Regions from separate parts of the Alteromonas sp. RKMC-009 genome, predicted to be linked through region 2. Evidence: predicted binding sites of a transcription regulator. Region 2 holds the regulator's gene; each other region holds the start of a gene.
The links. The regulator sigma-54, encoded in region 2, starts transcription at its own class of promoters, with help from an activator protein. The targets are predictions, from matches to a motif close to GTTGGCACGNNNNTNGNNT.

Region 1 (8,049 bases), 1.6 Mb from region 2:
CTGTGAAACAATGTCTTCGCCGGTAATCCGGTACAGCGCATCAGATACTGCAACGTTTTCAGTTTCTGTAACAGGAGTAACAGCGGCAAGAGCACGGCTCAGGGCCTCGTCCAGTTGAAGCCAGCCGGAGGGAGTGGAAGCAGAATTGGTCATATTTATTAGCGCAGGCGAATTAAGAAGGGAATTATTACTGATTGGTATAAGAAAACCAACACCTGCGGCCAGAATTCCGCAGGTGTTGATAAGCGTGTCAGTCTTCAAACTCCATATTGCTGATCCACACAGTCTGGTACGGCTTTAACTGCATGAATCCGCCCACGTCTTCAATTTCATCACGGGTAATGAGGTCCATCCATTTATCTGTACCAATCAGATTGATACTGGAAAGCAGGATAGACTGTTCTTCATTCGTGACATTGCTGACGCAGAACACGCTCTGGCGTCTGTCGAGACTTTGCCGCCAGTAGCCAAACAAGGTGTCACCCAGTTGCAGGGTAAACTGTGTGGCATTGGGGTGAAAAGCCGGTTGTGCTTTTCTGATACGGATAAGCTGGGACAACCGGGTTAGCACTTTATGATGTTGTGAAAACGGCGAGTCCAGCAGGGCTGCCAGTTCCTCAAAGTTCCATCTGTGCCGGTTGATAGAGCGGTTCTGACCGGTGTTAGCCACTTTTTCATAGTCATTACTGGTACCCAGTAAGCTATGGATGTACAGACCCGGGATACCTTCCATACCCAGCATAATGGCATGAGCACAAATGAAGCGGTCTACCTGATACTTATCCGGGCCCGCTGTGGTTCCCTGCAGTGCGTCAAACAAAGTAATGTTGATTTCATACGGCTTCTGCTGACCGTGATCAGACGCCCGCCAGGAGACCTTACCGCCGAAATTCTGCATGGTATGCACCAGTGTAGAAATTTCTTCATCGTCAAGTAAGCCTTCAGCCGGGCGCAGACCGATCCCGTCATGGGATGCAATGAAGTTAAAATATGTCGTGCCGTTCTGGGCAGGCGGCATACTCATCATCCAGTTCTTCAGATAGCCACAGTTGCCGGTAACGAGGGTATTTACCAGCAATGGGGGGAGTGAGAAGTTATAGATAGCATGGGCTTCATTGGCATTACCGAAATACGTCAGATTCTCCCGGTTAGGGATGTTGGTTTCAGTAATAATAATGACAGTAGGATCAGTGTGTTCAATCAGTGTACGGAGCAAACGGATAACTTCGTGGGTCTGTGCCAGATTGATACAACTGGTACCGATGATTTTCCATAAAAACGCCACTGCATCCAGACGGAACAACTTAGCACCTTTGTCCAGATACAGGCGGATAATTTCCACAAAAGCCAGCAGTACTTTCGGATTGCGGAAATCAAAATCCACCTGGTCGTGACTGAACGTACACCAGACATGTTTCGTGCCGGTGGCGGTTTCAGTTTCCCGCAGCAGGGGAGACACCCGCGGACGGGTGACCATAGATAAATCATCGGACGGATCGGCAGTAAAAAAGAAATCACTGCCAGTGCCTTCGCCTTTCTGAAAATTGTCAAACCACGCACTACGGGCAGAACAATGGTTGATAACAAGATCAAACATCAGTCCGTAGTGCTTTGACAGCCGTTCAATATCAGGCCAGTCTCCCAGTGATTCATTCACACTGGAATAGTCGATGACGGAAAAGCCATCGTCTGAGCTGTAAGGAAAGAAGGGCAGCATGTGTACTTTGTTGATCGTGTTCTTACAGTAGGTGTGCAGAAAACGGTCAAGGGTAAACAATGGCTGCTCATCATCACTGATCACACTGTCGCCGTAAGTGATCATGATAATATCTTCTTCATCCCAGTAATTGCAGTGCGGCGTTGGTTGAACAACGTCTTTATCTCCTTCAAGACGCATCGTCTGCATCAGCTGAGTGGCAAGATCTCCCACAGGGATATCCAGAACCACATCAGCATAAATCGACTGCAAGTGATGACTGACTTTTTCGTGTAATTGTTCCCAACTCGTCATGCGTTACCCTAATAATTCTGCTGTGTCTGCTTCAACGGCCTCCAGCAGGCGGTCAAGAATGTCCGGTACTGCACTGGTGACCCTGTTCCAGCTTGGAATAAACGGTGTTTCCATCGGATTGTCGAGGAAGCTGTTACCCGCTTTCATAATATTGCTGGCAAACAGTTCAACGGCTTTTTCTTCATTGTGAATGTCTAATGTCAGGCCATTCATCACTGCATCGTTGTGATAGGTTTCAACAAAATCCAGCGCAATACGGTAATAGGTTGCTTTAATGGAACGGAACATTTCGTTGCTGAAAGTAAATCCCTGAGTCGCCAGCTTTCTGAACAGAGCCTTGGTAATGTCGATAGACATCTTCGACAAACCGCCCTGGTCATTATTGAACGACAAGTCCTGGTGCTTATGATCGTAATTATCTGCAATATCGGCCTGACACAGGCGGTTGTGATTGTAGTTGCGGTGCATTTCAGACAGCACGCCCACCTCAAGGCCCCAGTCACTGGGGATACGGATATCGTTCAGCACATCACGACGGAAAGAGAATTCGCCGGCCAGCGGATAACGGAAGCTATCCATGAATTCCAGATATTCGTTATCACCCAGCGTGCGTTTCAATGCGCGCAGCAACGGGGTAACCAGCAAACGGGAAACCCGGCCATTGATTTTTCCGTTGGCTACACGGGCGTAATAACCTTTACAGAATTCGTAGTTGAACTGAGGATTCGCGACCGGATAGATTAGGCGGGCCAGCAGGTCGCGGTTGTAGGTAACGATATCGCAATCGTGGAGGGCAACGGACTCGGCACGGTTTGATGCCAGAATATACCCCATGCAGTACCAGACGTTGCGGCCCTTACCCAGTTCCTTAGGCGCGAGATTCAGAGCCGATAGTTCTTCGTCAATGGCTTTAAGACGGGGGCCGTCGTTCCACAAAACGCGATGGTGTTGCGGCAGCTTTTCGAAAAATTTTAATGCAGATTTGTATTGCTCTTTATCTGCACGGTCAAGGCCAATGACGATTTCAGACAGATAGGGGACGTGGGTGAGTTCGTCGACGATGTGCGGCAGGGCTTCGCCTTCCAGTTCTGAATACAAAGACGGCAGGATCAGCGCCATCGGACGTTTCTGAGAAAATCGTAACAGTTCAGCTTCAAGCTCTTCTGTGGGGCGTCTTGATAAGTTGTGTAACGTTGTCACTACGCCATTTTGATAAAAATCAGCCATGTGTTCTCCATGTCCTGTTAAAAAAGTAATCGGGTCAGTACTTCAGTCCAGCCTTGCGGGCCGTGCAGGGTACTGGTGTATACATTTTCTTCTTTTTTTAGTGTAGGGGGTTGATGGCTCGGGGAGGCGATCCGAACGGCAATATCCGCCGCCTCAAGCATTGCAATATCGTTTTTACCGTCACCCAGCGCAATACTGGTCACCGGTTCGTCATGTTGACGGATAAATTCTTCGACAAACCATTGGAGGGCTGCGCCCTTATTACAGTCGCCGGAGATATGAATAAAACGGCCGCCTTCCAGGGGGTAGGCGCCTCTGTCTGTCACAGACCGGATAAACGCCTCTTTTCTCTCCTCAGTGCCTTGCCACAAGACCGGCTCACCGAATTGTCGTTGTGAAGCCAGTGCAGCTTCTGCGGGTGATAACCCGGTGGCTTCACAGATGTCCTCATTGGACATCTCGCTGAAATGGGTGAATTCACCGGCAAAATCCGGTTTGACCTTTTCGAGTAATTTCAGCCAGTACATTTTCGATGAGGTGAAAGATTTACACCAGAAACCATCCTGCCACACGGTACCGGCTGGCTTTTTCGCGAAAAAACCATGAGGAATGTATGCTGCAGCGCCGTTTTCTACGATAAACGGGCCGGTCAGGCCAATGGTTTCCCGCAATTCAAGCAATTCAACAAAGGTTTTGCTGGTGGTAGGAATGACGGGAATATTTCGCTCTGCCAGTGAGGTTAGCGTAGGCTTTGCTGCTTCAAAACTGTATGTATGGTGGTCAAGCAACGTACCGTCCATGTCAGTGAAAATGAGTGTATTCGCTGTGTCCATGACTACTTCCTGATGACGTTTTTAATGACTCTGTTTTCATCTAACTCAAATACCTGATTACACTTTGCAGGCAGGGAATTAAACGCATGTTCTGTGAGTCTCTGATAATGTTGTATGAAACGAAGGATTTGTTCATCGCTCATTATACCGCTTCCGGTTTTTCCGGTTTTTGCGGCCAGTTTGTGTTCCTGTTCACACCGCCATTTGTAAACATGCTCAAAAGACGGACCTTTTAACATTACCCAATACTGCATTTCGTCGTATAAAGATTCATATTCTGCAGCAATTTTATCATTCACATACCGCCGCCATGTGCCATCCGGGTCTTCGCTGCGCTCTAAATCATTAACCGGCTCTTCAAGTGCGTCTTCAGATTGCGCTGACACGCCCCAACACCAGCCTTCAATTAATACAATATCAGGTGGAGAGGTGATTACCGGCCATGCAGATTGTTCAAAAGGATCATCGGTGGCTTTATTAAAGCGGGGCAGAGCAACGCTGCCTGCCGATTTTAACGCCGTGAAAGTGTTATCAGCCAGAACCGTATTGTGCGTACCGGGTACACCTCTGGTGCAAAGCAGAGGATGTACGTTGGCAGCAAGTTCTTGTCGTCTCGCACGGGAGAGATAGAAATCGTCAAGGGAGATAGTGACGGCAGACAGCCCGTGCTGGTGGGTGAAGTAGTGGATAAGAAAATCGCATAGTGTGGATTTCCCAGATCCCTGGCAGCCATTAACACCGACGAAAAATGGCCCTTCTGCACTATTTTTGTGCGAGAGGATTTCTTCTGCTAACGGTATGAACCATTCTTGTGCAACGGCCTGGTAAGTGTCCGGTAACTGGTGCTCGTTCAGAAAGCCCGTAATATCCATGTTACTACCTGTGTGACGTGCTGTTTCAGCACAGTTTATAAAGTAGTAACTACAACAATTATGCCAATCCGGGTCAGGAATGCTCGCAGACCGGTGCTCAGATCCGGCAACAGTCTGCAAACGAACTGGACATAAAGTTACTTTTTCGTGGCTATCAGTACTGCACGTTGTGGTGCAGGATAACCTTCAATGGTTTTGCTGATGTCATCAGGATCAAGAAAATCCTTCAAAGACTGAGACGTCATCCATTCTGTGGTGCGCTGCTCATCCAGAGACGTGGTGTTGATATCAGCAACCTTAATATTTTCAAAACCCAGCCTGCTCAGCCATACAGTGAGTGCCTTTACACTTGGCAGAAACCAGACGTTACGCATCTGTGCATAACGTTCGCCTGCCATCAGTACGGTTTGCTCATCGCCTTCCACTACCAGTGTTTCAAGCACCAGCTCACCACCTTTACGTAACTGATCTTTCAGTTGGGTGAGAAACTGTACCGGATCTTTTCTATGGTATAGCACACCCATTGAGAACACGGTATCAAATGCTTTTAATGCCGGCATCTGCTCAATGCCCAGCGGTAAGAAATGGATATTAGCGGCAGGAATAAAATGCCTGATAGCCTGAAACTGAATTAAAAACAGCTGAGTTGGATCGATGCCATAGACGCCGGCAGCATCTTCTCCCAGCATACGCCACATGTGATAGCCACTGCCACAACCCACATCCAGAACATGACGGTTTGCAAGCGGGCTGATATGAGGCAGTACCCGATCCCATTTCCAGTCTGACCGCCATTCTGTATCAATATGAATGCCGTGAATGTGATAGGGGCCTTTTCGCCAGGGCATAAACTGTTTCAGCAGACCTTCTATCTGTTTCTGCTGATATTCGCTGATGTCAGCGGCGCTACCCGCAGTAACACTGTGTTTCAGTTCTTTTGAACTGACAGTGGTCTCAGGAAGTTTTTCCAGCAATTTACACCATTTACTGAATTCACCGTGAAGGTGTTCCCGTTGCCATTCGCTGATTTGTGCCGGCAGCGTTTCAAGCCAGTGTGCCAGAGGCGTGTCCAGCAACTGACGGTAACATTCAGTGAACCAGGGGTCAGAAATACGTCGCATCAGGCATTGTCTCCACCAGCCTTAATGGCCACCATTGAGGTAAAGTTATAGCATTTGAACCACATCACCACATCTTCAAACCCTACCTTTTTCAAGCGGCTTTCATGAGTCTGATAGGTGTCGGTGAGCATCACATTTTCAAGCGCTGCCCGTTTCTGGCTGACTTCCAGCTCACTGTAACCATTATTGCGCTTAAACTGATGATGCAGGTCGATAAGAAGATGATTTCCCTGTTCACTGGGATGCTGAATTTTCTCTGATAAAACAAGGATCCCACCCGGATTCAGACCGTTGAAAATTTTGCTCAGCAGCGTTTCTCTTTGCTCCGGGGGAATAAACTGCAAGGTGAAGTTCATGATCACCATGGATGCATTTTCTATTTTGGTGTCCAGAGCAGATTCACAATGGAGTGTGACAGGGTTGGGTAAATGAAAACTGGAAATTACCCGTTCACAGCGCTCAATCATTGCCGGGGAATTATCAATACCGGTGATCTTACAGGATAAATGATCTGTGTTGCGTGCAACAGAAAGACTGGCAGCACCCAGAGAACAGCCGAGATCATACACATTGCTGCCTTCAGTGACTCTGGCCCTGGCCAGTTCTCCGATGGTATGCAGAATCGTCTGATAACCCGGGACTGAACGTTGAATCATATCGGGAAATACGTCAGCTACGTGTTCATCAAATCGGAAATCACTGACGGTTGTCATATGGCTGGCAAAAATATTATCCGGCTTTTGCACTGAAAGACCTTACTGATTAGCTAAAAAACGGGGCAGATTTTAAAGGATTGCCACGTTTTTTTCATTTAAAAGGAAAAATTTCTTGATTATAAAGCGCCTTAAGTTAATTTGACTTTATATCGTTAGCCTAAAGTATTACCCTATAGTAACAGGAAAAATTACATTGTTCGGGCACCGCATTATATGACTCGTATATTAGTTGCAGATGATCATCCACTGTTCAGGGAAGCATTAAGTGCTGCACTGGAACCGTATTTCAAGGACGCTGAAATTCTTGAAGCGGACAGTCTTGAATCCATGATGACCGTGTTAACTGAAAATCACCACATTGATTTACTGTTATTAGATTTAAATATGCCGGGAGGCGAATACTTCAACGGTCTTATTTCCGTTAAAGATGTTTATCCGGAATTACCCGTCGCGGTTATTTCTGCCAATGAAAGTATTGATGTTGTTGCTCAGGTCATGGGTCTGGGTGCACAGGGCTTTATTCCCAAATCATCGCCCACAAAACAAATTGCTGAAGCAATCGTGACCATCAAAGGCGGTGAAAACTGGGTTCCGGAAGAGATGAAAGCGGACCTGGAGAACGTTGATGAAGAACTCACTCAACTGTTGAAACGTTTCCGTGAACTGACGCCGAAACAAATTCAGGTGCTGAGCTTCCTGCGGGCAGGTTTAATGAACAAGCAAATTGCCCACGAAATGAATGTGACCGAAGCGACTATCAAGGCACATATCAGCGCAATTTTGCGTAAGCTTGAAATTAATACCCGGACTCAGGCTGTACTGCTGATGGACAAATTGCAGTTCAGTTAATTCTTCCAAAAAATAAAAAAGGCCGCATCATTATGATGCGGCCTTTTAGTTTCAATCAGCATTTAAGCCATTGTATTCACTTTTGCAATGAGTTCTTCGTTGTCGAAATCATCTACATTGATAGTACGCAGACGGCCGGCTTCGGCTCTGGTAAGTAACTCAGCTTCTTCTTCGTCAATAATACCGTCTGACAATGCTGCATCAGCCAGTTTATCCAGACCGGTAAAGGGAAAACGGGCTTTTCTGGCCTTACAAATTTTATCGAATACCGGCTCAGCAGCCAGCACATCATCCAGTGTTTGCTCCAGATCGCCGAACAGACTGCCTTCCTCCCGGGTAAGGTACTGACCGTCACCAAGTCGTGTACGTACTGTGCCGGGGGTTTGCAGGATGGTTGCGATCTGGTGTTCCAGTTTGTCA
Region 2 (8,049 bases):
AGCGAATCAAGCACCCTCGGCCAGCATGCCAATGTGGTACTCAATATCAGTGTGGAAAAAGAAGCCTGTTCGCTGGGGCTTGCACCGACCTCAAGTACTACAGCAACGCTGGTAATGGGTGACGCGCTGGCCATTGCACTACTGGATGCTAAAGGATTCACATCAGATGATTTCGCCCTCTCTCATCCGGGCGGCAGTCTGGGCCGGAAACTGTTACTCAAAGTGGGCGATATCATGCTGACCGGCGACGCTCTTCCTCTTGTATCGTCTGCCGCGACCATTTCACAGGCTCTGCTGGAAATATCTTCTAAAGGTCTGGGAATGACAGGTATTACAGATGACAGCGGCAAACTCAGCGGTATTTTTACCGACGGCGATCTGAGACGAATCCTGGACGCCAGAACCGACATTCATACTACTCCGGTAGCCAATGTTATGACCCGCGGCGGGAAAACTACCCGCTCCGGTACACTGGCAGTGGAAGCGTTAAATTTAATGGAAAAACACAAGATCAGTGCGCTGATGGTGGTGGATGAAAATCATTACCCAGTGGGCGCATTCAACATGCATATGTTGCTTAAAGCAGGAGTTCTCTGATGGGACATGAAGTCACTTTTTACGGTGTGATCAGTGAAGAGCGGTTTGAAAAACTCAAAGGGCTAAAACTGCTCGTTTGTGATATCGACGGCGTATTTTCTGACGGCAGAATTTACCTTGGCAACAATGGTGAAGAGTTAAAAGCCTTTCACACCCGCGATGGCTATGGCGTTAAAGCATTAATAAACAGTGGTGTGGACGTTGCTGTCATAACCGGCCGCGACTCGGCCATTGTAAAGAATCGCATGACCGCCCTGAATGTGAAGCACATTATTCAGGGTCAGGAAGATAAAGCCACGGCTATGGCTCAGTTGTGCGAAATGTTGAATCTGGCGCCATCAGAGGTCGCAGCTATCGGTGATGATATGCCGGATCTTGGCATGTACCGGTTTGCCGAAACAAAAATTGCGGTGAAAGATGCCCATCCGGCCGTTACCCGCGAAGCGAACTGGATCACCACAAAAAATGGTGGATTCGGGGCAGTACGGGAAGTCTGTGATGTAATTTTACAAGCGCTCGGTACGCTGGACACCATACACGGGGCCAGTGTATGAACCGTTTAGGGATCAGTATTTCTGCGCTGTTTGTTATGGCGCTGCTGATGTACCTTCCTGTATGGATGGCAGAAGAGCAGGCACCGGCGAAAAAAGCCGGTGCAGACGCCTTACGCCCTGCCTATAAAGCAAAGAATTTGACAACCACGCTGTACAACGAAGAAGGCAAACTCAACCACGAAGTCTTTGCCGCCTCTATGGAGCATTACGACCAACTAGGCTTTGTGTTATTCGACCAACCCAAATACACTGTCTATGTGAATGATGACGAGGCCCCATGGCAAGTTACCGCTGATGAAGGCACACTCTACAACGATGACCTGATCCAGCTGGAAGACAATGTGCTGATAAAAAGCCTGAACCCTGAAGAGTTTATCCAGACCATCACAACCAATTTTATTAAGGTGAATCTGGATGACAAAACCATGACTTCAGACCAGCCGGTAGATATACGCGGCGTACAGACCATCATTAAAAGTAACGGTTTCAATGCGAACCTGCGTACCCAACAATATGAGTTAATTGATCATGTGCAGACAATTTATTCCCCGGGCAGTTAGCCTTTTTGCAGTAATAACGCTGCTTGCTGTTGCCGGTGAGGCAATGGCCGGCTCCGGTGATTTTGAAAAGCCGATTACCGTGGATGCCAAGTCACAGTTTATCGACGGTAAGAAGAAAAAATCGGTTTTTAAAGACGATGTGAAAATCACCCAGGGTTCACTCATTATTGCCGCAGATGAAGTGGAAGCCATCGCCAGTGAAGGCGAAGGAAAAGAAATTTTTATCGCCCGCGGAAAACCAGCCAGTTATTCTCAAACCCTGGATGACGGTGCAAAGGTAAAAGCCAGCGCAAATGAAATTCGCTACGAAGTCGCCAAACAACTTATTTCCTTGCAAGGTGATGCGAAAATCCAGCAAGATACCAGCATGGTCCAGGGAGATAGCATCACCTATGACATGTCAAAAGAGCAACTTCTGGCAACCGGCGGTGAAAGTAACAGCAACGGCCGGGTAACCACGGTTTTCCGTCCTGACACAGTTAAAGAGTTGAAGGAAGAGAACAAGACTTCAGACAGCAACGAAAACGAGGGTAACTGAGTTACATGGCAACCCTGAGTGCGACTCATCTGGCAAAGTCGTATAAATCACGCCAGGTCGTCCGTGACGTTAGTTTATCGGTTTCTACCGGACAGATAGTAGGTCTGCTGGGTCCTAACGGTGCAGGTAAAACCACAACGTTTTACATGATTGTCGGTCTTGTGCCGCTGGATAAAGGCAAAATCCTCATAGATGAGCAGGAGCTGACTCACCAGCCAATGCACGAACGTGCCCGCCGGGGAATTGGTTATTTGCCCCAGGAGGCATCCATTTTCCGCAAGCTGACCGTACATGAAAACATCATGGCGATATTGCAGACGCGTAAAGACTTAAAAAGTCATCAACGTGAGCAGGAAGCGGATGCACTACTTGATGAATTTAATATTAACCATATACGTAATAGCACAGGTATGAGTTTGTCGGGTGGCGAACGCCGCCGGGTTGAAATTGCCCGCGCACTGGCAGCCAATCCGCAATTTATTTTGCTCGATGAACCCTTCGCCGGAGTTGACCCGATTTCGGTTAATGATATAAAGAAGATCATTCAGCACTTACGGGACAGAGGTATCGGTATCCTCATCACCGACCACAATGTCAGGGAAACCCTTGATGTGTGTGAAGAGGCCTATATCGTCAGTCATGGAGAACTGATTGCTCAGGGCACCGCAGAACAGGTATTAAGTAATCAAAAAGTTCGTGATGTATACCTTGGTGAGCAATTCAGGCTATAGTTAAGATATCGGGATGAGCATTTAGCGGAGATTTCGCCACCGGCACTCACACCGCTACAACCGGATGTCCTTTTTAGAGTTTATATAAGACGTAGATGAAACCATCTTTACAGTTAAAATTTAGCCAACAACTGACAATGACGCCTCAGCTTCAGCAGGCGATCAAGCTATTGCAGTTGTCTACGCTGGACTTACAACAAGAAATTCAGGAAGCCCTCGACTCTAATCCTTTGCTGGAAGTCGACGACAGCTCCGACAACGATGTAATTGAGAAAAATAACATCGATAATGATGACAGCATGCAAGAGTCTGCATCAGCCTCATCTTCTGACAGCATGGATACCGGGGAAGCACTGGAAAAGAATGATTTACCGGACGAGCTGCCCATCGACAGTACCTGGGATGAGTACATTTCTGCGTCTTCTGCACCCGCGCCCGGCCCTTCCGGTGGCGACGATGAACAAATCTTTCAGGGTGAAACCACCGAAAATATTCAGGACCATCTGCTGTGGCAAATGCGTCTGACACCTTTTTCTGATACAGACCGCGCCATTGCACTGGCGATCATCGATTCTATTGATGAGTCCGGCTATCTCACGGTTACCGTTGACGACATTCTGCAAAGCGTTAACAGTGAAGATATGGAAGAGCCCGTTGAAGAAGATGAGGTTGAGTGTGTACTTAAACGTATTCAGCTTTTTGATCCTCTCGGTTCCGGGTCCCGCACACCGCAGGAGTGCTTGTTAGTTCAGCTGGCACAATTTGCACCGGAAACACCGTGGCTGGAAGAAGCTAAACTGCTGCTCAGAGAGCATTCCGATCTGTTGGGCAGTAAAGACTACCGTACGTTAATGCGTAAAACCCGCCTGAAAGAAGATCAGTTGCGGGAAGCGATGCGTTTGCTGCAAACGCTTAATCCCCGTCCGGGCAGTGCATTAATTACGAAAGAACCCGAATATGTCATTCCGGATGTATCGGTTGCGAAGAAAAATGGCCGTTGGGTTGTAGAATTAAACCCCGACAGCCTGCCTAAGCTCAGTGTTAATCAGCAGTACGCTGCAATGAGCCGTAAAGCAAGAAACAGCAGCGATTCACAATTTATCCGCTCTCACATGCAAGAAGCTAAATGGTTCATTAAGAGCCTTGAGAGCCGGAACGATACGCTGCTGAAAGTAGCAAATTGTATTGTTCAGCAACAGATGGGCTTTTTTGAGCATGGCCCTGAAATGATGAAACCAATGGTGCTGAATGATGTCGCAGAAATGGTAGATATGCACGAATCTACTATTTCCAGGGTAACAACGCAGAAGTACATGCACACGCCCCGTGGTATTTTCGAGTTGAAGTATTTCTTCTCCAGCCACGTTGCCACTGAATCAGGTGGAGAGTGTTCATCGACAGCGATTCGCGCCCTGATTAAGAAGCTGGTTGCCGCTGAAAATCCAGGCAAGCCACTGAGTGACAGCAAGATTGCTTCGTTGTTGGCCGATCAAGGCATTATGGTTGCCCGGCGAACAATAGCAAAGTACCGGGAATCCTTGTCGATCCCGCCGTCTAACCAACGCAAAAGCCTTATCTAACTTAAGGCTGCTCAAAATAAGGAAGACGAAATATGCAAATCAACCTTTCTGGTCATCACATTGAGATCACTGATTCTTTGCGTAATTATGTCGATACTAAGTTCAGCAAACTGGAACGTCATTTTGACCACATATCAAATGTGCACGTTATTTTAAATGTTGAAAAGCTTAGCCAAAAAGCAGAAGCAACGGTTCATCTTAGCGGCGCGGAAGTCTTCGCCTCTTCCGAAAATCAGGACATGTATGCTGCCATTGACAGCATGGTCGATAAACTCGACAGGCAGGTCCTGAAACACAAGGAAAAGCTTAAAAAGCACTAATTGAATTCATGGATATACAAGCCATAGTCAGCCTGGACCGCACCGAGTGTGCGGTCCAGTGCAATAGCAAAAAACGCATTCTCGAAATCATCAGCGGGATTGCAGCTAAAAATAACCCCGATGTAGACGAAGCCACCGTGTTAAGTAGCCTGCTGGCCCGTGAGCGAATGGGCAGCACAGGTATAGGTAACGGCATTGCCCTCCCCCATGGTCGTCTGGCCGGACTGGAAAAAGTCATCGCCATTGTGGTTACCAGCACGCCCGCCATCGATTTTGATGCAATCGACAATAAACCTGTGGATATTTTCTTTACTCTGCTTGTCCCTCAGGAACAAACCGAAGGACATTTACAAACTCTGGCCATGGTTGCCGGGAAACTCAGCGATAAAGAAACCATAAAAACTATCCGCAAAGCTCAGACAAGTGATGATATTATTCGCGCATTACAGTAACTTAGTGTAATACGCACCGACAACACGTGACTTCAGGAGAAACGGCGTGAAGTTAATTATCATCAGCGGACGTTCAGGTTCAGGAAAATCAGTAGCACTTCGTGCCCTTGAGGATCTGGGGTATTACTGCGTCGATAATATTCCGGTTAATCTGCTACCAGCCCTGACACACACTGTCGCCGATGAATACGAGCAGGTAGCTGTGAGTATTGATGTCAGGAACTTGCCTAAAGAGCCTTCTGAGCTGGTTGAAATTCTCGACTACCTGCCTCAGTCATGGACTGTCACCATCGTATATATTGACGCAAGTGACGATATGCTGGTGCGCCGGTTCAGCGAAACCCGCCGGTTACACCCGCTGGCCAAACTGAATAAATCATTGTCTGATGCCATTCAGACAGAACGGGAATTACTGGCCCCCGTAGCAGAAAGAGCGGATTTGAATATTGATACCGACTCTCTGAGCATCCACCAGCTGGCAGAATTAATCCGCGAGCGTATCCTCGGTAAGAAAAGCTCACGACTTGTTCTGGTATTTGAATCATTCGGCTTTAAACACGGTATTCCCAAAGATGCAGACTATGTATTTGACGCCCGTTTTCTGCCAAACCCTCACTGGGAGCCGGATTTAAAACACCTGACAGGCCTGGATACACCGGTTCAGGTTTTCCTCAGTTCCCAGCCTATTGTGACTAAATTTATCTGGCAGATTCAGAACCTCATCACGACCTGGCTGCCGCACCTTGAACGGAATAACCGCAGTTATGTGACAGTCGCTATCGGATGTACCGGCGGACAGCACCGTTCAGTTTATGTAGCGGAATCACTGGCGAAAAACTTCCGGGAATCTCATCCTGATGTCCAGATCCGCCACAGGGAGCAAAGTAAATAATGCGCATAGAGAAATCTCTGACTATTGTTAATAAACTGGGCCTGCATGCCCGGGCTGCAACGCAGTTGGTGCAACTGGCGAATCAGTTCGATGCCGAAGTTATTTTACAAAAAGGCGATAAGCAGGCTAATGCCAATAGTGTACTGGGACTGATGATGATGGAAAGTCATCAGGGGGAACAGGTTACTGTGATCTCTGAAGGTCCTGATGCTGAAGCTGCAATGGATGCTGTTGAGGCATTAATTGCAGGCAGATTTAACGAAGATGAATAGCGCCGGCACACCACTGAGTGTGTAGTGCCGGCGAAGGCTTAAAGGCAAACCCGTTGAAACGTTTCATCAGTTTAATCATCTTTTTGACAGCGATGGCTTATCAAAGCTCTGTATGGTGTGCTGAGCACAGAAAAAGTCTGACAACCGGTGGTACAGCCTGGCCTCCTTATCTGTACATAACAGACAATAATGAGCCGGCCGGTGAAGACTACCAATTGTTGAAGTCGGTTTTAGGCAAGCTGGATTATGCACTGGAAAGCCAGATCCTGCCTGAAAGACGGGTCACTCAGCAAATAGAACTGGGGCAAATTGATGTAGTTACAGGTGCAGCTTTCACACCGGCGAGAGCACTGAAAAACTATTTTTCTGTTCCTTACCGCAAAGAAACCATCAGCTTTGCCTTTCATCCTTCCCATCATAACGAATATGCCGGCAAATCTCTTGAAACCTTACTAAGGGAAGGCAAAACCCTGGCGTTAAATACCGGTGGGTGGTTCGGCGACTGGTTTAATGAAACAGTCACTGAGCAGTACAGCGCGCAGCTTATTCATCTGGATTCCGTTAAACGGCGGTTACAGTTTCTGAACAGAGGCCGTGTCGATTTGGTGCTGGACGATATCAGAGTGATTAGCTTTAATGCTGAACAGTTGCACCTCGAACTGGAAATCAGTAATAAGCCCGTTAACGTACAGGACGTCCACTTCATGTTCAGTAAACAATCTGTGGACCCGGGCTTCATAGATAAATTCAATCACGTCCTGTCTGACTATGTTAAAGACCCGGATCCTGCGATCTGAGCTTTCAACTTCACATCTTATTCCGCTGCCGCATTATCCCTGACATTTTTTTGCACCGTAGTCGCGGCAAACAAACTCAGTACAAAAGCCATCCCATAAAATCCTTTTTCACTCAGCAACAGGTTGGCGTTTACCAAACCAATGACTAACAGTGCAATAGCAGCACCAAGGCCAAACCAGCACAACATCAGGTATATTTTCGTTGTCTGTATGCCTTCCATTTTGTCCCGCACTGTTTTTTGTACAGACACGGCAGCAAACAGTCCAAAGAGAAATACAGCAAAGTAGTAGCCTTTTTCATTAAGTGGCATATCGGCATTCAGTAGTCCGGTGATGTAAGCAGCAAATCCTGTCAGCAGTGCAATAACAGAAGCAATAAAAAAGGCTTTCGTTGGTTTATTTGCGTTCATGATGATCTCCGTTTTATATCAGTGACTGGCATACAGCACGGTTTGATGTGCCACCAGTTGATTGTTTTCCAGATAATTAGCAATTGTGGTAAACGTAGCGGTTTGTATCGCGCCAGGATGGTCGCTTAACGACACACCGCTGCTCACCCAACTGCCTAACCGCAACTTCATTTTGTTAACCTTCACCGGCTGTGCTTTAAACCATGCCTGCGTATTGTTTTTAAGGCGATGACTGTCAGTGGTGTCGTAAATAGCAGCATTCAGCACATCAAGGGTGTACTCAGTGCAGTTTTGCTTTCCTTCCGTAAACGGACTCGCTATGACGGAATAGGCCGGTTCGTGAAGC
Region 3 (8,049 bases), 120 kb from region 2:
AGTTTTGCACTAGCAGGGATGATGATCGGTGCAATGGTCGTTGCTCCTGTTTCCGATTTAATTGGTCGCCGGGTTTTATTGCTTTTGTCTTTGGCCACAATTGTGATCAGTGTTAGTTGCACTCCCTTATCTGTAAATTTATCAACACTTGCATTTTTTCGCTTTCTCAGCGGGCTCGGGGGCGGGGCGCTTCTCGCAGCTCAGGCTACACTTGTCAGTGAGTTTTCACCTGAAAGATATAAAACATTATGCGTTACATTTGTAACTGCGGGGTATCCTATCGGCGCTATGACTACCGGCTTTGTGGCAACTTTGGTAATACCCGAATATGGCTGGCATGTTATGTTCTATATTGGCGGAGCGTTGACACTCTTTCTTCTCGTTCTTTCCTCAACACTGCTACCGGAATCTGTCGAGTTTTTATTAATTAAGCAGCCTAAGAATGCAGACGTAAAGTTAAAGAAGATCTTAAGTGATTTTAATATTAGCAATGGCCCGGTTCATTTCGAATCAATAACCCGAAAGAATGGTCTTATAAGTAATATTCAGGCGTTGTTTCTACCATCTAACCGCAAAGCCACATTGCTGCTCTGGTTGGTTTTTTGCTCCTGTTCATCAACACTTTATTTTTTAATGAGCTGGATTCCGAAGCTCGCTACCCAAATTGGCTTTGAGCAGTCAGTGTCTTATTCTGCATTTTCCTATTTTAGTTTCGGTGGTGTATGCGGAATTCTTTTACTCGGTTTTTTATCCTCAAGGTTCGAAGTTGTAAAATTAGTCGGCGTGTTTTTATTTTTCTCTACCTTGTTCATGTTGCTAATGGCTTATGGTGCGGAAAACGAACTTATGTTCTTATTCAGTATCTATTTTGTGGGGCTTACGCTTCAGAGTGCTTATAATGCGCTTTATGCTGTAGCTACGAGACTTTATCCTGCTGCTGTACGAAGTACCGGAGTGGGTTGGGCAATAGGCATTGGCAGATTAGGCGCTGTTATTGCTCCTGCTGTTGCTGGTGTGCTACTGGCAAACGGAACGGGCGCATCTTCGAGCATTGGCCTATTTTCTTTACCAATTCTAATATCTTCATTTGCAGCATTCTTAATAATGAAAGAAACAAAATAATGCTTTGCAAATACAAGCGACCAGGAGAAGCCTGGTCGCATCCATGGTTTACCTAATCAAGGAGGTTCTTTGCGGTTACAGCTAATTGCGCCGCCCGCGAGCCTACATCAAGTGCATCAGCCGAACTCGCGTTACCTTGAATCGCTCTGGCATAAACACCCTGGAGTATCGAAGCAAAATTACTTGACCATTACAAATCATCCTGTCCGATCTAACGATGACCGCTTTGGCAGTTGTAATTGGTGGATCTGCGATAACGGATTTAAGTTATTGGTACGTGCTCACTTCAACTTTTATCACCTGCATGATTCTGTTTGCTGTTGCGATAATGTTCAACAATCTTTTTCACTGGAGGCGTTACCCGCAAAGTCTTATGCGATATAAGGGGATAGGCTATAACCCTGACACGAGACGCATAAAAATGCGACATATCCATGAGGCAATCAACCGGTCAGAATTGGTTATTGATGCCAGTGACGAGCAAATTAAACATATCATTGACTTAGCTGATACGATTTTACACGAAGAATTAATAGCCGGTTTTGAGCTCGAAATGGGCGCATTCTACACAAATAACCAACCCGGGCGTTTATGGTCTGTTCGTCAGGTTGTAGACGAAAGAAAACATAATTGTGAGTATAATCAATTTCTTATATATAGGGTGGTTGAAGGTGATGGGAAGGGATTCTCCGATTGCTGTACGTATCAAGAATTTGCCGAATGGGCAAAAATGAGAATGACGCCATCGCAAGTTTAGCATGCTGGTTAATAGTCAAACTGATACTTAGCTTACATAGTATCGCTTCAAGATTGAAGTCTATCGCAGAGGCAATAAGTGATCGAAAAGAAGTCCTGGTACCTACATAATGATATATCCCATGGCTTTCTATGCAATAAGGTATGACTGCTAATTGCTATCGCAAAACGATATAGGTGATTAGGTGCAAAATAGTGACAGGCAACAGAATCTAGGGCAAGAAAACGATGGATGTATTCAGGTACGCGGCGCTCGTGTACACAACTTAAAAAACATCAATATTGATATATACCTCGAAATGAAGTGGTGGTATTTACGGGTGTGTCTGGTTCCGGTGTAGTGGTCAAGTCATTTTGGCCACTACACTGCTATGTTTTGCCGCGTTTGGGATAAGTTACTATCCCTACATTGTACCGGGTCAGCTCACCATCATGGATGCGCTGGCAGACGCGAATTCTCTTCGCTTTTTGTTGGTAGGTACCGTTATTGTTGTCCCTTGTATTCTCGCTTACACTGTCATGGTATACCGAATATTTGCCGGTAAATCGGAAAAATTTTCTTATTATTAAGAAAAGTAAACAGCCTGAAATTCTCAGGCTGTAGATTTGCCTCATCTGTATTTAATAGTAATTAAAGTGATGTTTATAAAAGTCAGCTGCAGTCCCGTCACCGTGACTAGATGATGATGAGATTCTGATATTTATTTGTTTCTTGCATTCAGACTAGATTTGACATGAATTTCGAGGCGATCTGAATTCACTTTATGCGTTTTTTAAACTACACCTTGCTCAATCATTGCGTCTGCAACCCGACGAAAGGCAGCAATATTAGCTCCTAATACAAGGTTACCGGGCGCACCGAATTCTCTTGCAGTCTCACTGGCTCGTAGATAAATATCCTTCGTTATTTGTAGTAATTGACAATCGACTTGTTCGAAAGTCCATTTTTGCATACTGGCGTTTTGCGCCATTTCTAACTGACTTGTCGCTACTCCCCCGGCGTTAGCGGCCTTACCCGGACCATAAGAAATACCGGCTTTAAGAAAGTACTCTACCGCACCTTGTGAAGAAGCCATATTTGCACCTTCACTAACCAATTTGCATCCGTTAGAAACCAGTGCTTCGGCATCACGAGTTGTTAACTCATTTTGTGTGGCACATGGAAACGCTAAGTCTGCCTTGTATCGCCAAATAGTATGTCCTCCTGAAGGATATTCACTGATCGGAATGAACTGTGCCCTGGGGTGAGAATTTAAGTAACGTAAAAGCGAAGTACGTTCTTTTTCTTTGATTTCCTTAATAAGAGACAGATCCAGCCCTTGTGCATGATATAGCGTACCGGTTGAGTCACTACAGGCAATAGGAGTAGCACCAAGTTGATAAAGCTTCTCCATTGCATAAATAGCGACATTTCCAGCACCGGACACGAGGCAACGTTGTCCTTGTAAGTTTTCACCACGTGCATTAAGCATATGATCTGCGAAATATACTGTTCCATATCCTGTTGCCTCCTTTCGCGCGTACGAACCACCCCAAAGCAAACCTTTTCCGGTAAGCACGCCCTCATATTTCCCGGTTAGTCTTTTGTATTGACCGAACATGTAGCCTATTTCTCTGGCGCCTACACCAATATCACCGGCAGGCACATCAGTATTGGGTCCAATATGACGATAGAGTTCATTCATGAATGACTGACAAAAACGCATTATTTCGGCATCGCTTCGTCCTTTTGGATCGAAATTTGCGCCTCCTTTGCCCCCCCCAATTGGCAGGCCAGTTAACGCATTTTTAAATATTTGTTCAAATCCTAAGAATTTTATAATACTGGCATTGACCGAAGGATGAAAACGAAGTCCTCCTTTGTACGGACCAAGTGCCGAATTAAATTCAATGCGGTATCCCTTATTAATCTGTATTTTTCCGCTGTCATCTTGCCAGGGCACCCGAAACATAATTTGTCTTTCGGGTTCAACTAATCGCTGTATAATTGAATGCTTCGCATAATAGTTATTTTTTTCCAGAACAGGTTCCAGAGTTCGCAGGACTTCTTCAACAGCCTGATAAAATTCAGTTTGTGCCGGACTGCTTTGTTTTAGCTGAGAAATAGTAGTACTTAAATAATTCATAAATCAACCTGTTAATGATTACCTTCTAATCACAGACGAGATAACGGACTTTTCTTTTTACTTCTAATATATCAATTTGCTGTTCGCCACTTTTAGTATTCCAGCTAATTTTTTGACCAGCTCTTAAACCTAGTAATGCCGAGCCAATTGGCGCGAAAATTGAAATGCCGTCTTCGTATTTATGCATATCCAATGGAAGGCAGAGTGTTTTAGTCAAGTATTTATCAAACTTACTTATTTTAAATGTAACCTGAGAACCTATTGCCACCACGTCTGGAGCAAGATCTTTAATGTTAACGACTTTGGCGCGAACTAATTCTTTTTCTAATTCGTCAAACCTTTCAGCCGGTAATTTAATTTTTCTTAGCTGTTCTTCAATATCATTCAAGTCTTCATATGAAATTGTGATGTTAGGTTTTCTTGACATGATAATCCTTCCTCTTTGAATTAAAAATCACCCGCAGGAGAGCCTTCCCTGTGAGGAAATAGAAATTTAATCTATAGCTTTAATTTATTCCGGTACGGAATTTCTGGTTTTAGATAAATAAGAGGCGGCCGAATGCAGAACTGCATCCGGCTTAATTGGGTAAGGTGAGTAAAATGCTCTTGTTAAGATTACAGTGCTTAGTCATGATTTCCTCATTGCTGTCACTGATATTAATACTTAATAAAAAAATAACAAGAACTTTTCAGATTATATCGCTCCGTATTTATGCAATAAGCAGTGAAAAGTTCTGAGTTTTTCGCCATGAGCAATATTTTATTCTTTAAGGTATTTTTTTTGCTGATTTATCAAAGAGTTTATTGGCGTCAATTATCGTTGAAACTTGATTAAACTTCTTGATGCGGTCCGAATAATTCATAATTTATTCGCGATTGACTGACGCCCAAGGCTAATAATTCATGCTTGATAGCAAGCATAAATTGCAAAGGTCCACAGAGATAAAACTCGCCCTCTTTCAGCGGTAAAGAGCCTTTAACGTCTTCTATTTTCATTCTTCCGGTAGTTTCATTTTGACTACTGCTAACGTCATTTTCATACCACGTGTGCGACTGCAGGTTCAGAGTATTCTTAAGACTCTCAACATGTCCTTTGAAAGAATGCTGATTTCGATTTTTACATGCGTGAAGATAGGTCACCGGATGTGCGAAGTTCTCTTTTACTAAAGAATCTAACATCGCTTGCATAGGCGTCAGACCCACACCTGCAGAAATCAATATAACCGGAGTATCAAGTTGTTTTAGATAAAAGTCCCCGGCAGGGGGCATGACCAGGACTTCATCGCCAACATTTATTTTTAAATGAAGATAATTAGACATTACACCACACATTTCACCCAGGCCTTCCCGTTTAACACTAATGCGATAGGATTTTCCATTCGCGGCAGTTGATAGTGAATACTGCCTTATTTCATCATGCTCACTACCATGAGGATGCACCTTTATTCCTAAATACTGGCCCGGTTTATAATCGATAACACTACCGCCATCGACGGGCATTAAGGTAAAACTGGTTACGAGTTCGGATTCGGTCTCTTTTGAGACGACAGAAAAGGCTCTGAAGCCAGACCAGCCTCCTTTTACAGCAGCTCTTTTTTGATACAATTCACTTTCAACTTTAATGAAAATGTCTGCTAATTGACCATATGCAGCTGTCCATGCCTCTTCAACATCAGGAGTAAACGCGTCCGGAGCCAATTCTCTCAATGTCTCAATCAGATGATGTCCCACTATTGCGTACTGTTCAGGCTGGATATTAAAACTGGTATGCTTGTGTGCAATACGCATAACGGCATCTGTCAGTAGCTCTAACTGATCTATGTTGGCAGCGTATGCAGCTATCGCATTAAATAGAGCCGCTGGCTGACGACCTGTTTTTTGATGCGTCATGTTAAATATATTTTTAAGCTCAGGATTATGTAAGAACATTCGGGCGTAAAAATGTTCGGTAATTGCGGTTCCTCCCGAAGCAAGTAGTGGAATGGTCGCTTTGACACTATCTATATGAGTTTGAGTAAGCATTAACATACCTTTAATGACGTTAAGTATTTAGTAGCTATGAGTAATGCGACTCGTGTGCCAAATTTTATTTCACCTAGTATCAATGTGTTACGAATAACTCTTTAAATAATGTGTCAAAATGACTCATTGCTTAATAGGTCAATTAGGATTGTTTGTGTCATAATGACCTGTACTTCGTGTTAATACAAAATGGTCTCATGAGTAAAATATCTCAATTTAGTTTGGTTAACTTTGCCCTTGATCTGTCCGCCGCAGTTTCGATGAATTGTTTTTATGAAAGTTTGATTTCTGCCGTTTGTGCAACTATTAAAGCAGATGCTGTAGCACTATTGATTTTTCGACACGAGACACTTGTTCCCGTTGCGCAGAGAGGGTTGTCCGATGACGTCATGGGGCGACGGTTTATTCCAGAGCAACATCCACGTTTAAAAGCAATCTGTAGCACGAGGGCGGTCACTCGCTTTTCAGCTGATTCGCCGTTACCAGACCCCTATGATGGAATGATTGCAAGTCATAACCATAATATGAACGTACATTCCTGTATGGGAATTCCTTTATATAAAGATGAAACGTTGCTAGGTGTACTTACTCTCGATAGCCTGGAACCTAATGAGTATGATGGGCTTGATGCCGCTTCAGTTGACACACTGTCCAGGCTGGCAGCCCGGCTTTTATATGCTGCGTTATATATCAGAGAGTTAAATGAACAGAAGACTTATACTCAGCATGTATTACGGACAATGAATGAGAATAGCTCTGAGCATCATCAGGGTGAAGAAATAATAGGAAATAGTGTTACGACAAAAAAATTAAAGCAGACCATTCGACTGGCAGCTTCGTCCGACCTCACAATTTTGGTGCAAGGTGAAACTGGTGTGGGCAAAGAACTTGTTGCCCGTGAGCTACATTATCAATCAAACCGGCGGAATAAACCGCTCGTATATGTAAATTGCGCTGCTATTCCTGTTCATCTGATAGAAAGTGAACTCTTCGGCCACGTGAAAGGTGCGTTTACCAGTGCCGCAAACGACCGCGATGGTAAGTTCTTACTTGCTGATGGCGGAACATTATTTCTGGACGAAATTGGAGAGCTTCCGCTTGAAATTCAGGGTACATTGTTGAGAGTAATACAGAATCAGGAAATCCAGGTGGTCGGTCAGGATAAGAGTCGAAAAGTGGACGTTAGAATTATTGCTGCTACGAATAGAGAGTTAGGGCATGAAGTTCAAAATAAACGCTTCCGGGCCGATCTTTATCATCGTCTCATAGTGTTTCCGATATATGTCCCGCCTCTTAGAGACAGACAAAGCGATGTTCCGCTTCTGGCTGGCTATTTTGCAGAGAAAATGCGGCGAAGTCTGGGACTGCAAAAGTTGATACTGGCTAAAGAAGCAATTTATAAACTGACAGTTTATCACTGGCCGGGAAATGTAAGAGAGTTAGAGCACGTAATATCACGCGCAGCACTTTATGCTCGAGAGAAGAATCCAACCGGAAATACAATAATTGAGCCATCTGACATTACCGGTTTAACCGTGTCTTCAGACTCTTTAACAAGTAAAGACACAGATTCGTCCACCGTATGTTTCGAGACCGATAGCCACACCGACTTACGGGAAGCAACAGATAAATTTCAACGTCAACTCATTATCAAGGCATTGCATCACGCAGAAAACAACTGGTCTAAGGCAGCCAGATCTCTGTCAATGGACCGTGCAAATCTTGTCAGACTGGCGAAGCGCCTTAATATCACCCTAGTGAAAAAGATAAGAACGTAGCTTTTCGTTCACAGAAATTATAGATATTGGCTATACGTTTCCTATATCTGCCCTTACAAAGGAATATATGTTAAATACGCTAAAACGGTTTTGGGGTTTTCAAAACAACGTAGTTGTATCAGAAAAAGTCGTTGCCACTATCGGTGGAATGCTAGCTATATTTTTATGCTTTTTTCTTACAACATGGTTGCTAGGCACGGAGGGAGCAGCGGCAATTTTACCATCCATGGGAGCGTCGACGGTCC
Region 4 (8,049 bases), 2.2 Mb from region 2:
GGTTCCTGACGCCCACGTTCAGGGTAAACGTCACGCTCCTATCATGTTTACCACTGACCTTGCGCTGAAAGAAGATCCTGAGTTCCGTAAGATTGCCAAACGCTTCCAGCAGAATCCGGAAGACTTTGAACTGGCCTTCGGTAAAGCCTGGTTCAAACTGAACCACCGTGATCTTGGACCGAAAGCCCGTTATCTGGGTGCTGAAATCCCGGCTGACGACCTTATCTGGCAGGATCCGATTCCTCAAGTTGATCATAAGCTGGTTTCAGACAAACAAGCTAAGCAACTGAAGAAGGACATTCTGAAGTCAGGTCTGTCTGTACAGGAATTAGTACGTGTCGCCTGGGCCGCTGCAGCCAGCTACCGTGATACGGACATGCGCGGTGGTGTAAACGGTGCCCGTATTGCTCTTGCTCCGCAAAAGGACTGGGCAATTAATAATCCGGCAGAAGTACAAAAAGTGCTGGGCAAGCTGAAAGACATTCAGACCGGTTTCAATAAGAAATCGAAGAAGGTCAAAATTTCTCTGGCCGACATGATTGTACTGGCAGGTGCTGCAGGTGTTGAACAGGCAGCGAAGGACGCCGGTGTTGACGTGACCGTTCCGTTCATTCCGGGTCGTATGGATGCCACACAGGAAATGACAGATGTTGAGTCGTTCGCGGTGTTGGAGCCGACTGCTGATGCTTTCCGTAACTACTGGGCTGAAAGTAACTACCGCTCACCGGCTGTGATGATGGTCGATAAGGCAGACATGCTGTCACTGAGTGTGCCTGAAATGACAGTTCTGCTGGGTGGAATGCGTGCCATGAACGCGAACGCTGACGATTCAGCCCATGGTGTACTGACAGGCAACCCCGGTCAGCTGACAAACGATTTCTTCGTTAATCTGCTGGATATGTCTACAGAGTGGAAAAAGTCAGAAGATGATGCAGCCATTTATGTAGGTACAGATCGTACTTCAGGCGAACAGAAATGGACTGCCACACCGGTTGACCTGATCTTCGGTTCTAACACTGAATTACGGGCCATTGCCGAAGTGTACGGCTCTGAAGATGCGAAAGAGAAGTTTGTTACCGACTTCGTAGATGCATGGGTAAAAGTAATGCGCAACGATCGCTTTGATCTGAAACGCAGCTAATTCCCGCCCTCTATATACCCCGTTAAACCATGCCCCCGCTTAAGGGGGCATTTTTATTTCCCCCGCTTATGAATGAACCTGTCAGCAGGTCTTTTCGTAAAACCTCCGGCAATCTGCACAATCAGGCAAGCATTAAAGAGCATCAGGCATGCACACCCCTGGTGTTTTTACTTAAAATTTCCGTTATCAGGATATGCCTGAGCATGTAACGACAAATGAGGCTATAGTTATGAAAACAATTGGATATGCGGCTCACTCGTCAGACGCCCACATGGTTCCTTATCATTTCGAAAGACGGAATCTGCGCGACAATGACGTAGCCATCGAAATTCTTTATAGCGGCGTTTGCCACTCTGATCTTCACACCGTAAACGGCGACTGGGGCGACCAGCCTTATCCGTTAGTACCGGGACACGAAATCGTCGGTAAAGTCATAGAAGTTGGCGCAGACGTTAAAAACTACAAAGTGGGCCAGCACGTAGCTGTAGGCTGTATGGTCGACAGCTGTCAGTCCTGCGACCAGTGTGACCACGGTGAAGAGCAATTTTGTCGCAATGGTATGACGCCCACTTACGGCGCACCGGACCGCATCAGCGGTGAAATTACTCAGGGCGGTTACTCAAAGCACATTGTTGTGCGCGAAGAATTCGTTCTGAATGTACCTGAATCATTAGATCTGGCCCGTACTGCACCTATTCTTTGTGCTGGTATCACCACTTTTTCTCCTCTGCGTACCTGGGGCGTTAAAGAAGGCAGCCGCGTAGGCGTAATTGGCCTGGGTGGTCTGGGTCATATGGCGGTTAAACTGGCAGTGGCCATGGGCGCAGAAGTAACCGTTCTCAGCCGTTCAAATTCTAAGGAAGAGCAGGCAAAAGCGCTGGGCGCGAGTGGAATTCTGGCTTCTACTGACGAGAGCGCAATGCAGGAAGCTGGTTCATCATTTGATTTAATCATCGACACGGTGCCGGTTAAGCATGATGTAGATGTTTACATGCCACTTCTCGACATTGACGGTACGCTGGCTATTGTTGGTCAGGTTGGCCCCATGGAAGATTTTATGACCATGCCGTTAGTAATGGGCCGCCGCCGCGTAGCAGGCTCTCTGATTGGCGGTATCAGGGAAACTCAGGAAGTACTGGATTTCTGTGCTGAGCACAACATTCACCCTGAATGTGTGATGATTAAAGCTGATGAAGTGAATGATGCATTCGCAAGCCTGGCAAAAGGTGACGTAGCCCACCGTTATGTGATTGATATGGCGAGTCTGGAAGTGTAAACCTTCGGACAGTCAAAAATAACAAAGCCCGCAAAATGCGGGCTTTTCTGTTTAGCTACGCTTTCTTCGGGTAAAGAAGCCAGCCATAGCCAGAGTAATCAATATCAGAGTGCCGGGTTCAGAAACACTTACCGGACCTGTCGCTCCATTTAACAAGTAGTTAATACTATTGGAGAGGAGAATATTACCATCAGATACATCATAGGTATCGAACAAGCCACTTAACAGTAATGAATTGCCACTATTTCCCTCGACAACTGCACAACCTGAACCCAACGTCCCCAGACATTGAGATGATGAGGATGCTATCCAGCTACTGGAAAAAATACCCCAGCCCGGGTTTGCCAGCATAAGCGGTGAAGACAGACCCGCAAAAATGGGGTGTGAGTCAATCGCAATATTTGTCCCGTTTGTACCTGAACGACCTGAAGCTCCCAATAATGCAGATAAACCTGAATTATCAAGCCAGGTTGTACCTAATATAGAGCCGCCGTTACCCAGATAAGTATCAAGACCTGAGATACTGCTGAAAATATCGTTATTCTGTTCGCCAAGGATTACCAGATCCCAGCTTTGTGAAGCAAGCTGAGTATTGAAGTCTGTCACCGACGTTACAGTTGTCGTTTGAACGTCCAAACCAGATAATGTTAGTGCGCCAGGTACAGACGATGTGGCAATAGTGTCATCTTCAAAATAAAGAACAGACGCAATTGATACTGATGTATGACCTAAAATCAAAGCAATTAATAATAGTGATTTTTGTATATTTAGTTTCATTTTCCACTTCCTGTATTTATCAAAACCTCACTTTTGCCTAACAAGATTTGAGCCAAAAAAATAACCCTTAAATTTCAGTCAGATAGACAATTGTTAATATTTAGTTGCAAAATAAACTGACAGTTAAAAATGCGATAATTGATAATTTAGAGACGAGAGCCCTAAACTTAAGAACAAAAAAGCCCTGCATTTGCAGGGCTATACAATTATTTGAACGCTGTCATTAAAACTAATGAGAGAACTTACTCCCACTCAATCGTAGCAGGCGGCTTACCGGAGATATCGTAAACCACGCGGGAAATACCGTCGATTTCGTTGATGATACGGTTAGACACCTTACCTAAGAAATCGTATGGCAGATGCGCCCAGTGTGCAGTCATGAAGTCGATGGTTTCAACCGCACGCAGAGATACAACCCAGTCGTATTTACGGGCATCACCCATTACGCCAACAGAACGAACCGGCAGGAATACGGTGAATGCCTGACTGACTTTGTGGTACAGATCTGCGTTATGCAGCTCTTCAATGAAGATGGCATCAGCACGACGCAGCAGGTCGCAGTATTCTTTCTTGATTTCGCCCAGTACACGTACGCCCAGACCAGGGCCAGGGAACGGATGACGGTACAACATGTCGTATGGCAGGCCGAGCTCAAGACCAATCTTGCGCACTTCGTCTTTGAACAGCTCGCGTAATGGCTCGACCAGACCCATCTTCATGTCTTCAGGCAGACCGCCTACGTTGTGGTGTGATTTGATAACGTGGGCTTTACCGGTAGCAGAACCGGCCGATTCAATAACGTCAGGGTAAATTGTGCCCTGTGCCAACCATTTCGCATTAGTCAGCTTGGATGCTTCCTCATCGAATACCGCAACGAACTCGTTACCGATAATCTTACGTTTTTTCTCTGGATCCGCTTCGCCTTCGAGACGGGCGAGGAAGCGGTCTTCCGCATCCACCTTAATGATGTTCAGACCAAAGTGATCGCCGAACATGTCCATTACCTGCTGGCCTTCGTTTAAACGCAGCAGACCGTTATCTACGAATACACAGGTCAGCTTGTCGCCGATAGCACGGTGAATAAGCATAGCAACCACAGATGAATCCACACCGCCTGACAGGCCGAGGATTACTTCGTCATCACCCACTTTTTCTTTAATACGGGCAATGGCGTCTTCGATGATGGCGCCGGGTGTCCACAGCTTCTCACAGCCACAGATGTCCATGACGAAGTGAGTCAGCAAACGCTGACCCTGACGGGTATGAGTCACTTCCGGGTGGAACTGCACGCCGTAGAATCGTTTTTCTTCGTTGTACATCGCCGCATGCGGACAAGATGGTGTCTGCGCGATGGTTTCGAAACCTTCCGGAATCGTCGCCACTTTATCGCCGTGACTCATCCATACGTCCAGCAGTGCGTTGCCGTTTTCGCCGATGTGGTCTTCAATCTGTGCCAGCAGATCGGTGGCTTTTAATACTTCAACCTGCGCATAACCGAACTCACGCTTGTTAGAGCCCTGTACGCTACCGCCAAGCTGTTCCGCCATGGTCTGCATGCCGTAACATACGCCAAGCACCGGTACACCGGCTTCAAATACGTACTCAGGGGCACGGGGCGAGTTTAGTTCAGTGACCGACTCCGGGCCGCCCGACAGAATGATACCGTCCGGGTTGAATCCGCGAATTTGCTCTTCGGTCACGTCCCAGGCCCACAGCTCACAGTAAACACCGATTTCACGTACGCGACGTGCAATCAGTTGCGTGTACTGGGAACCGAAGTCCAGAATAAGTATGCGCTGGCTATGAATATTGGTGGTCATGTTTTTACCCGTTAAATAAAACAGAAAGGCTGGTAGAGATACCAGCCTGACAAAATACTAGTTTAGCGGCGATTAGCCCAAACGGTAGTTTGGCGCTTCTTTGGTGATGCTCACATCGTGTACGTGAGACTCGCCCATGCCCGCTGACGTTACGCGCACAAACTGTGCTTTGGTGTTCAGCGTAGGAATATCTTCACAGCCAGTCAGACCCATGGCTGAGCGCAGGCCGCCCATTTGCTGATGGATGATGGTCGCAATTGGGCCTTTATATGCTACGCGGCCTTCGATACCTTCCGGTACCAGCTTCTCAGCATTATCTGATGCCTGGAAGTAACGGTCAGAAGAACCGTGACGCTGATTCATCGCACCCAGCGAGCCCATTCCACGGTAAGACTTGTAGTAACGGCCCTGATACAGTTCAACTTCGCCCGGCGCCTCTTCAGTACCGGCCAGCATACTACCCACCATTACGCAGCTTGCACCGGCTGCCAGTGCTTTAGCGATGTCACCGGAGAAACGGATACCGCCGTCAGCAATTACAGGAATACCTGTACCTTCAAGGGCATCAACCGCATCAGCGATGGCAGTGATTTGAGGTACACCACAACCGGTTACGATACGGGTAGTACAGATAGAACCCGGGCCAATACCCACTTTCACGCCATCAACACCGGCTTCTGCCAGTGCTTTCGCACCTGCCGCTGTTGCCACGTTACCGGCAATGATTTGCAAGTCAGGATACGCACCACGAATACGGGCAACCTGATCGATTACGCCCTGTGAGTGACCGTGTGAAGTATCGATAAGCAGTACGTCAACGCCTGCCTCAACCAGACCGGCAATACGCTCGTCAGTACCGGCACCTACGCCAACAGCCGCTCCAACGCGCAGACGACCCAGTGAGTCTTTACAGGCGTTTGGCTTGCTTTCCGCTTTCTGGAAATCTTTAACGGTAATAAGACCGGTCAGTTTGAAGGCATCGTCAACAACCAGAATTTTTTCGATACGGTTAGCATGCATCAGATCCAGTACTTCTTTAGAGTCTGCACCTTCTTTTACCGTTACCAGCTTGTCTTTCGGGGTCATAACCTGACTAACCGGTAAATCAAGACGGTTCTGGAAGCGCATATCGCGGCCAGTCACGATACCGATAAGGTTGTTATCTTTATCAGTAACCGGGAAACCGGAGTAGCCCAGTTTCTTACTCATCGCGAGTACTTCGCCGATAGCCGTGGTCTGTTCTACGGTTACAGGGTCTGAAACCACACCGCTTTCGTATTTTTTCACTTCACGTACGTGATTTGCCTGCTCTGCCGGCTCCATGTTTTTGTGAATAAAGCCGATGCCGCCTTCCTGGGCAAGGGCAATCGCCAGACGCGCTTCCGTAACAGTATCCATAGATGCAGATACCATAGGGATATTCAGCGACACGCCGCGAGTCAGTTTAGTATGGAGGTTTGCTGTATGAGGAAGGACAGTAGAGTGCCCCGGTACCAGCAGTACATCATCAAAAGTAAGAGCTTCTTGAATGATTCTGAGCATGCAATAACACCTGAATAAGTGGAGAGTTAATTGCGGCGCAATTGTAGTGTTTTTTCTAAATCAGGTAAACTCTAATTGTCCTAAACCTGATGATTTTTTATTTATGCTGTTTAATTCCCCTTCTACATCCCGTCAAATTCTCACTGTGACCAAGCTGAACAGGCTGGCAAGGACCGTATTGGAAGGCGAAATCGGCCTTGTCTGGTTGTCTGCAGAAATCTCTAATTTCGTCGCCGCCTCCTCGGGACACTGGTATTTCACCCTCAAAGATAACAAAGCCCAGGTACGGGCGGCCATGTTCAAGGGGTCAAACCGCTATGTAAAACAGCGCCCGAAGGAAGGCGACAAAGTGTTAGTGCGCGCTTCTGTGGGCTTGTATGAGCCACGGGGCGACTATCAACTGGTTATTGAACATCTTGAAGCTGACGGTGACGGCGCGCTGAAACAAGCCTTTGAGGCCCTCAAACTGAAATTACAGCGCGACGGCTTGTTTGATGCCGATGCCAAGCGCCCTGTCCCTCAGGTAATTAATAAAATCGGTGTGGTCACCTCTTCCGCTGGTGCCGCTTTGCACGATGTACTTACGGTATTGAAACGCCGCAGCCCGGCAACAGAAGTCATCGTGTATCCAACGCTTGTGCAGGGCGAACAGGCCCCTGCGCAAATTATCCATGCGCTGGAAACCGCGTACCATCGCGATGAGGTCGATGTCATACTGCTCACCCGTGGTGGCGGTTCGCTGGAAGACTTATGGTGCTTTAATGATGAAGCGCTGGCCCATTGTATTTCTGCATCGCCGGTGCCGGTGGTGAGTGCGGTGGGTCACGAAGTGGATGTAACCATTGCCGACTTTGTGGCAGACGTGCGCGCCCCTACTCCGTCTGCAGGTGCTGAGCTGTTAAGCCGGGATCAGAGCGAACGTCTGGCATTTGTGCAACAAAAAGCGGCAGCACTTAAACGTGCCTGGCAACAACAGTTCAGACAACAGCAACACCAGCTCGCCGTATTACAGCAGCGCCTGAAAGCGGTGCATCCGGAACGACGTTTACAAAGTCAGTCACAGTCTCTGGATCGCGCAGCACTGGCCCTGAGTCATGCTATGGAGTCACGGATCGCAGGTTATGCCACCAGGCTGAATAACTTGCTGCGCAGGCTGGACAGACAAAACCCCGCAAATCGGGTGGTCCGCCTGCAAGACCGTTGCAGTCAGCTCGACAGCGCGCTAAAAAAATCGGTTCAGCGCCTGCTTGAAAGTAAAAACAGGCAATTGCAGGGTCAGGCACAATTACTGAATTCAGTGAGCCCGCTGCAAACACTCACACGCGGCTACAGCATCACTTTTGCTGACGATAAGCCGGTGCTGTCAGCGACGGAAGTCAGTGAGGGAGATGAAATCACCACCCGCCTTGCCAGTGGCGAAATTATCAGTAAGGTGACCACCGCGAAGAAAAGTCTGTGAAAAGACACTTGAGCACGGGCCGGGGTTAGGTCAC

Region 1: the regulator sigma-54 is predicted to act here: its motif matches at 4,993-5,011, upstream of DS731_RS11490 (kinase).
Region 3: the regulator sigma-54 is predicted to act here: its motif matches at 6,070-6,088, upstream of hmpA (NO-inducible flavohemoprotein).
Region 4: the regulator sigma-54 is predicted to act here: its motif matches at 3,233-3,251, upstream of DS731_RS14485 (PEP-CTERM sorting domain-containing protein).

The regions. Positions count from the first base shown of each region.
Region 1 covers NZ_CP031010.1:2,591,559-2,599,607, reverse strand. The annotation lists gene moeA (molybdopterin molybdotransferase MoeA) at 1-153, opposite strand, end outside; gene DS731_RS11505 (sugar phosphorylase) at 251-2,011, opposite strand; gene DS731_RS11500 (glycosyl transferase) at 2,015-3,238, opposite strand; gene DS731_RS11495 (HAD-IIB family hydrolase) at 3,256-4,071, opposite strand; gene DS731_RS11490 (kinase) at 4,074-4,943, opposite strand; gene cmoB (tRNA 5-methoxyuridine(34)/uridine 5-oxyacetic acid(34) synthase CmoB) at 5,081-6,055, opposite strand; gene cmoA (carboxy-S-adenosyl-L-methionine synthase CmoA) at 6,064-6,810, opposite strand; gene DS731_RS11475 (response regulator transcription factor) at 6,994-7,629, shown strand; gene fadE (acyl-CoA dehydrogenase FadE) at 7,692-8,049, opposite strand, start outside.
Region 2 covers NZ_CP031010.1:999,431-1,007,479, reverse strand. The annotation lists gene DS731_RS04420 (KpsF/GutQ family sugar-phosphate isomerase) at 1-597, shown strand, start outside; gene kdsC (3-deoxy-manno-octulosonate-8-phosphatase KdsC) at 597-1,151, shown strand; gene lptC (LPS export ABC transporter periplasmic protein LptC) at 1,148-1,711, shown strand; gene lptA (lipopolysaccharide transport periplasmic protein LptA) at 1,680-2,249, shown strand; gene lptB (LPS export ABC transporter ATP-binding protein) at 2,255-2,980, shown strand; gene DS731_RS04395 (RNA polymerase factor sigma-54) at 3,076-4,560, shown strand; gene hpf (ribosome hibernation promoting factor) at 4,593-4,880, shown strand; gene ptsN (PTS IIA-like nitrogen regulatory protein PtsN) at 4,889-5,332, shown strand; gene rapZ (RNase adapter RapZ) at 5,379-6,224, shown strand; gene DS731_RS04375 (HPr family phosphocarrier protein) at 6,224-6,496, shown strand; gene DS731_RS04370 (substrate-binding periplasmic protein) at 6,550-7,293, shown strand; gene yiaA (inner membrane protein YiaA) at 7,311-7,703, opposite strand; gene DS731_RS04360 (DUF2145 domain-containing protein) at 7,722-8,049, opposite strand, start outside.
Region 3 covers NZ_CP031010.1:1,114,732-1,122,780, forward strand. The annotation lists gene DS731_RS04910 (MFS transporter) at 1-1,122, shown strand, start outside; gene DS731_RS04915 (HPP family protein) at 1,349-1,879, shown strand; gene DS731_RS04920 (cytochrome d ubiquinol oxidase subunit II) at 2,233-2,448, shown strand; gene gdhA (NADP-specific glutamate dehydrogenase) at 2,652-4,004, opposite strand; gene DS731_RS04930 (GreA/GreB family elongation factor) at 4,030-4,431, opposite strand; gene hmpA (NO-inducible flavohemoprotein) at 4,836-6,026, opposite strand; gene norR (nitric oxide reductase transcriptional regulator NorR) at 6,224-7,804, shown strand; gene DS731_RS04945 (HPP family protein) at 7,872-8,049, shown strand, end outside.
Region 4 covers NZ_CP031010.1:3,248,096-3,256,144, forward strand. The annotation lists gene katG (catalase/peroxidase HPI) at 1-1,141, shown strand, start outside; gene DS731_RS14480 (NAD(P)-dependent alcohol dehydrogenase) at 1,371-2,417, shown strand; gene DS731_RS14485 (PEP-CTERM sorting domain-containing protein) at 2,469-3,194, opposite strand; gene guaA (glutamine-hydrolyzing GMP synthase) at 3,437-5,014, opposite strand; gene guaB (IMP dehydrogenase) at 5,087-6,556, opposite strand; gene xseA (exodeoxyribonuclease VII large subunit) at 6,660-8,015, shown strand.